2 regions of the Streptomyces lancefieldiae genome follow, and region 1 is predicted to be linked to the other one. Evidence: predicted binding sites of a transcription regulator. Region 1 holds the regulator's gene; the other holds the start of a gene.
What was found. Region 1 encodes HspR, which represses chaperone genes until heat shock. Its sites were predicted from a motif close to TTGAGNNNNNNNNNCTCAA; they were not measured.
Positions count from the first base shown of each region.

Region 2: the regulator HspR is predicted to act here: its motif matches at 1,743-1,761, upstream of lon (endopeptidase La).

Region 1 covers NZ_JAVRFH010000026.1:28,279-31,687, reverse strand. The annotation lists gene dnaJ (molecular chaperone DnaJ) at 1-1,157, shown strand, start outside; gene RM812_RS23810 (heat shock protein transcriptional repressor HspR) at 1,162-1,617, shown strand; gene RM812_RS23805 (sugar ABC transporter substrate-binding protein) at 1,797-2,915, shown strand; gene RM812_RS23800 (helix-turn-helix transcriptional regulator) at 3,119-3,409, shown strand, end outside.
Region 2 covers NZ_JAVRFH010000013.1:36,552-39,960, forward strand. The annotation lists gene lon (endopeptidase La) at 1-1,720, opposite strand, end outside; gene RM812_RS15565 (spermine/spermidine synthase domain-containing protein) at 1,909-2,607, shown strand; gene RM812_RS15570 (response regulator transcription factor) at 2,730-3,409, shown strand, end outside.

The sequences.
Region 1 (3,409 bases):
AGGTCCTCGGCGTCCCCAAGGACGCCACCGAGGCCGAGATCAAGAAGGCGTACCGGAAGCTCGCACGCGAGAACCACCCGGACGCCAACAAGGGAAACGTCAAGGCGGAGGAGCGCTTCAAGGAGATCTCCGAAGCCAACGACGTCCTCGGTGACCCCAAGAAGCGCAAGGAGTACGACGAGGCCCGCGCCCTCTTCGGCAACGGCGGTTTCCGCCCGGGGCCGGGCGCGGGCGGCGGCGGCACCTTCAACTTCGACCTGGGCGACCTCTTCGGAGGCGGCGCCCAGGGCGGGGGCCAGGGTGCCGGCGGTTTCGGCGGCGGGCTCGGCGACGTCTTCGGGGGCCTGTTCAACCGCACCGGTGGCGGTCCCGGCACCGGCACGCGGACCCAGCCGCGGCGCGGTCAGGACATCGAGTCCGAGGTCACCCTGAGCTTCACGGAGGCCATCGAGGGCGCGACGGTCCCGCTGCGCATGTCCAGCCAGCAGCCCTGCAAGGCCTGTTCGGGCACCGGCGACAAGAACGGCACACCACGCGTGTGCCCGACCTGCGTCGGCACCGGTCAGGTCGCCCGGGGTTCGGGCGGTGGCTTCTCGCTCACCGACCCGTGCCCGGACTGCAAGGGCCGCGGCCTGATCGCGGAGGACCCCTGCGAGGTCTGCAAGGGCTCCGGACGCGCCAAGTCCTCGCGGACGATGCAGGTCCGCATCCCGGCCGGGGTGTCGGACGGGCAGCGCATCCGGCTGCGCGGCAAGGGCACGCCGGGCGAGCGGGGCGGCCCGGCGGGCGACCTGTACGTGGTCGTCCACGTCAAGGACCACCCCGTCTTCGGTCGCCGGGGCGACAACCTCACCGTCACCGTCCCGGTCACCTACGCCGAGGCCGCCCTCGGCGGCGAGGTCCGGGTGCCGACCCTGGGCGGTCCGCCCGTCACGCTGAAGCTGCCGGCGGGCACGCCCAACGGCCGGACCATGCGCGCCCGGGGCAAGGGCGCGGTCCGCAAGGACGGCACCCGCGGCGACCTTCTGGTCACCGTGGAGGTGAGTGTTCCGAGGGACCTGTCGGGGAAGGCTCGTGACGCGCTGGAGGCGTATCGCGAGGCGACCGCGGAGGAGGACCCGCGGGCGGAGCTGTTCCAGGCCGCGAAGGGAGCTTGAGGAGATGGACGGTCGTCGACGCAACCCGTATGAACTGACCGAGGACACCCCGGTCTACGTCATTTCGGTGGCGGCCCAGCTCTCCGGCCTGCACCCGCAGACCCTGCGCCAGTACGACCGCCTCGGCCTGGTCTCCCCGGACCGGACGGCCGGCCGCGGCCGGCGCTACTCGGCCCGCGACATCGAACTGCTCCGCCAGGTGCAGCAGTTGTCGCAGGACGAGGGCATCAACCTGGCCGGCATCAAGCGCATCATCGAACTGGAGAACCAGGTCGCCGCGCTCCAGTCCCGGGTGGCGGAGCTGGCGGACGCCCTCGACGGCGCGGCCACGGCGATCCGCCAGCGCGAGGCGGCGGTGCACGCCTCGTACCGGCGCGACCTGGTGCCGTACCAAGAGGTACAGCAGACCAGCGCCCTGGTGGTGTGGCGGCCCAAGCGGCACGGTCAGACCGCGGACTGACCAGGCGGCACAAGGGAAAACGGCATCGGCAGGCCCGGAGGTTCAACCGAACCTCCGGGCCTGTTCGCAACGTTGCTGTCTCATTGGTCTAGTACTTCTTGACGATTTCGTGAAGACGGCGTTGGCTTCCTTCACCTGGGTCTCAAGCACCACCCGTGTGTGTCGGAAGGTAAGCGCAAGTGAGCAGCCGTGCCCGTCGTATCGCCATATCCGTGGCCGCGTCCATGATGACCCTTTCGCTGGCCGCCTGCGGGGCGCTCGGCGCGTCGGAGAGCAGCGACGGGGCGAGCCCGACCAAGGGCAACGACATCACGGTGGGCCTGCTGCTCCCGGAGAAGGACAACACCCGCTACGAGCAGTTCGACTACCCGTTCTTCAAGGCGAAGCTCGCCGACCTCACCCGTGACCAGGGCGACGTCAAGTACGCCAACGCCGAGGCGAGCGCGTCCAAGCAGGCCGAGCAGTTGCAGCAGATGGTCGACGACAAGGTCGACGTGATCGTGCTGGACGCGGTCGACTCGAAGGCCATCGCGGCCGGCGTGCAGAAGGCCAAGGACGCCGGCATCCCGGTCATCGCCTACGACCGGCTGGCCGAGGGGCCGATCGACGCCTACATCTCCTTCGACAACGAGCTGGTCGGCGAGGTCCAGGGCCGCTCCCTCGTCGAGGCGCTCGGTGCCAAGGCCGACAGCTCCGACAAGATCGTCATGATGAACGGTTCGTCCACCGACCCGAACGCCAAGCAGTTCAAGGCGGGGGCGCTGTCCGAGCTGAGCGGCAAGGTGACGGTCGCGCAGTCCTTCGACACCAAGGACTGGAAGCCGGAGAACGCCGAGGCGAACATGACCGAGGCGATCGAGAAGATCGGCAAGGACAACATCGCGGGCGTCTACTCCGCCAACGACGGCATGGCGGGCGGCATCATCGAGGCCCTGGAGGCCGCGGGCGTCACCGACCTGCCGCCGATCACGGGACAGGACGCGGACCTCGCCGCGGTGCAGCGCATCGTCACCGGCGAGCAGTACATGAGCGTGTACAAGTCCTACCCGCAGGAGGCGGAGCACGCCGCGGAGATGGCCGTGGCGCGGGTCCAGGGCCGGGACATCCAGTTCGAGGCGCTCGCCCGCGAGAAGGTCGACAGCCCCACTCACAAGGGCATCCCCGCACAGCTGGTCCCCGTCGTCGCCCTGACGAAGGACAACATCAAGGAGACCGTCGTCGCCGACGGCTTCTACAAGGTCAGCGACATCTGCACGGCCAAGTACGCGGCGGACTGCACGAAGATCAAGCTGAAGTAGTCCCGGACCGGGGCGTACCGGGCCGGACGGGGCCGGGCCGGTCCCGGCGGTGCTGCCCCGGGCTTCCCGGTGTGCTGCCCGGGCATACCGGACGCAACGGGTGCCTTCCGGTCGCCCTGCCGTGCGGAGCCGTGTTGCGGAGCCGGTCCGGGCCGCGCATAGTTGCGCTGCGGAAAGAGCCGGAACCAGGGGTGGGATGGGCGATGGCCGGGCACGGGGCTCAGGAGCATCCACACGGTGCCGACCGGCTGTGCGCGGCCGGGGACCGCGTGTACTCCCGGGCCGTACGGCGCGGGCGCGTGCCGCGCCGGGACGCGGAGCCGGTGCCCTGCCTGCTGGAGCTAGCCCTGCTGCACCCCGACCCCGACGACATGGACTGGCTGGTGCCGACCTCCCCGCAGGAGGTCATGACCCGGCTGCTGCGCGGGGTCCACGACGAGGTCCGCTCCAGCCAGCGCCGGGTGGGTTCGGCGGTGGAGGCCTTCGAGTGGTAC
Region 2 (3,409 bases), on a different contig from region 1:
GCTCGTGCTGGGCCGCCACCTTGCGCAGCAGTCGGGCGATGGACCGCTCCAGGGTGCGCACGCCCGCCTCGCGCGTGTACTCGCCGGCCAGCTTGCGCAGCGCGCCCTCGTCGATCGTGACCTCGTCCTCGTCCAGGCCGGCCCGCTCCAGCTGGCGCGGGAGCAGGTGGTCGCGGGCGATGACGACCTTCTCGTCCTCGGTGTAGCCGTCGAGGCGGACCAGCTCCATGCGGTCGAGCAGGGCCTCCGGGATGGACTCCAGGACGTTGGCGGTGGCCAGGAAGACGACGTCGGACAGGTCGAGCTCGACCTCCAGGTAGTGGTCCCGGAAGGTGTGGTTCTGGGCCGGGTCGAGGACCTCCAGCAGGGCCGCGGCCGGGTCGCCCCGGAAGTCGGAGCCCACCTTGTCGATCTCGTCGAGGAGGACGACCGGGTTCATCGAGCCCGCCTCCTTGACCGCGCGGACGATCCGGCCGGGCAGCGCGCCGACGTACGTGCGCCGGTGGCCGCGGATCTCGGCCTCGTCGCGGACGCCGCCGAGGGCGACGCGGACGAACTTGCGGCCCATCGCGTGGGCGACGGACTCGCCCAGGCTGGTCTTGCCGACACCGGGCGGGCCCACCAGCGCCAGGACGGCGCCGCCGCGCCGCCCGCCGACGACGCCGAGGCCCCGGTCGCTGCGCCGCTTGCGCACCGCCAGGTACTCGGTGATCCGCTCCTTGACGTCCTGAAGGCCCGCGTGCTCGGCGTCCAGGACGGACTGGGCGCCCTGGATGTCGTAGGCGTCCTCGGTGCGGACGTTCCACGGGAGTTCGAGGACGGTGTCGAGCCAGGTGCGGATCCAGGAGCCCTCGGGCGACTGGTCGGAGGACCGCTCCAGCTTGTCGACCTCCTTGAGCGCGGCCTCACGGACCTTCTCCGGCAGGTCGGCGGCCTCGACACGGGCGCGGTAGTCGTCCGACTCCTCACCCTCCTGCTCGCCGTTGAGTTCCCGCAGCTCCTTGCGCACGGCTTCGAGCTGACGGCGCAGCAGGAACTCCCGCTGCTGCTTGTCGACGCCCTCCTGGACGTCCTTGGCGATGGTCTCGGCGACGTCCTGCTCGGCGAGGTGGTCGCGCAGGTGCTGGGTGGCGAGCTTCAGGCGGGCGACCGGGTCGGCGGTCTCCAGCAGCTCGACCTTCTGCTCGGTGGTGAGGAAGGGCGAGTAGCCGGAGTTGTCGGCGAGCGCGGAGACGTCCTCGATGGCCTGGACGCGGTCCACGACCTGCCAGGCGCCGCGCTTGCGCAGCCAGGCGGTGGCGAGCGCCTTGTACTCCTTGACAAGTGCGTCGACCTGCCCGGGCAGCGGCTCGGGCAGGGTCTCGTCGATCCGTGTCCCCTCGACCCACAGCGCGGCGCCGGGGCCGGTGGTGCCGGCGCCGATCCGCACACGGTCCCGGCCGCGGATCAGTGCCCCCGGGTCGCCGCCGGCCAGCCTGCCGACCTGCTCGACCGTGCCGAGGACGCCGGTGGCGGCGTGGGTGCCGTCGATGCGTGGGACGAGGAGCACCCGGGGTTTGCCGGACTCGGACCTCGCGGCGGCCTGGGCGGCCTCCACCGCGGCTCGTACCTCGGTGTCGCTCAGGTCCAGGGGGACGACCATTCCGGGCAGGACCACTTCGTCGTCGAGCGGCAGCACGGGCAGGGTGAGCGGTGTGTAGGCGGCGGACTCAGCAGCCATGATCTCCCCTTAGGCAGTCAAGTTGAGTTACATCGACTCAATGAAAGGGAGTCCCTGATTGTTCCCCAAGAGGTGTTCGCTCTGAGCGATCAAGGGCCGGGACCGCCCCGTCCCCTTGTCCGGGACCCCGTCGCACTCTCCCCAGGAGCACCGCCCAACGGCCCGGCATTCCCTGCCAGGATGGGCCGATGCCCATCACTTCCCACGACTCGTACGACATCCCCGAGGTGCTGGACCGTCGCGAGGGCCCGCACGGCGAGGTCGTCCTGCGCCGGCACGGGGCGCTGCTCCAGATCATCGCGAACGGCTGCTTCCTGATGGACACCTCCGACGGGCGCTCGGAGCGGCGCCTGGTCGACGCGGCGGCCGAGGCGCTCGACGCCCGCGGCGGGCGGGCCGCACCGCACCTGCTCATCGGCGGGCTCGGTGTCGGCTTCTCGCTCGCACACGCGGCAACCGACCCCCGCTGGGGCCGGATCGCGGTCGTCGAACGCGAGCGCGCCGTCATCGACTGGCACCGCGACGGGCCGCTGGCCGCGCTGTCCGCCGAGGCTCTGGCCGATCCGCGCGCGCGGATCGTGGAAGCGGACCTGGTGACGTACGTCAATGAGACTTCCGACACGTACGACGCGCTCTGTCTCGACATCGACAACGGCCCCGGCTGGACCGTCACCGAGGGCAACGACGGACTGTACGCACCGGCCGGACTGGCGGGCTGCGCACGGGTGTTGAGGCCGGGCGGGGTACTTGCCGTATGGTCCGCACAGCCCTCTCCGGAATTCGAAGAAACCTTGCGTAATGCCGGGTTCCAGCAGGTGCGTACCGAAGAGATCCCCGTTGCCCGGGGCGTTCCGGACGTCGTCCACATCGGCGTCGGGCCTGGATAGCAAAGGCGCCGTGACTCCCCGTACGCTGCTGACCTGACGCGGTCATTCAAGCGTCAATCGCAGTCATGCGCAGACGAGGAATCACCCCACTGATTCCGGTAAGCACACCTCAGGGGCGGGCGATGGAGCAGACACAGACCTCCCACAACGGCACGGGGACGGCCACCCAGGGCGCACAGCGCCGGGTGCTGGTGGTCGAGGACGACCAGACGATCGTGGACGCCATCGCGACCCGCCTGCGCGCCGAGGGGTTCCTGGTGCAAACGGCGGGCGACGGGCCGGCCGCCGTCGACACGGCCGAGGCCTGGCAGCCCGACCTGCTGATCCTCGACATCATGCTGCCCGGCTTCGACGGCCTGGAGGTCTGCCGCCGCGTGCAGGCCCAGCGTCCGGTGCCGGTGCTGATGCTCACCGCGCGCGACGACGAGACGGACATGCTGGTCGGACTCGGCGTGGGCGCCGACGACTACATGACCAAGCCCTTCTCGATGCGTGAGCTGGCCGCGCGGGTCCACGTCCTGCTGCGCCGGGTGGAGCGGGCCGTCGTGGCCGCCTCGACGCCGCGCAGCGGCATCCTGCGCCTCGGCGAGCTGGAGATCGACCACGCGCAGCGCCGGGTGCGGGTGGGCAGCGAGGACGTCCACCTCACCCCCACCGAGTTCGACCTCCTGGTGTGCCTGGCGAACACCCCGCGCGCGGTGCTCTCCCGCGAGCAGCTGCTGGCCGAGGTGTGGGACTGGGCGGACGCCTCCGGCACCCGGACCGTCGACAGCCACATCAAGGCGCTGCGCAGGAAGATCGG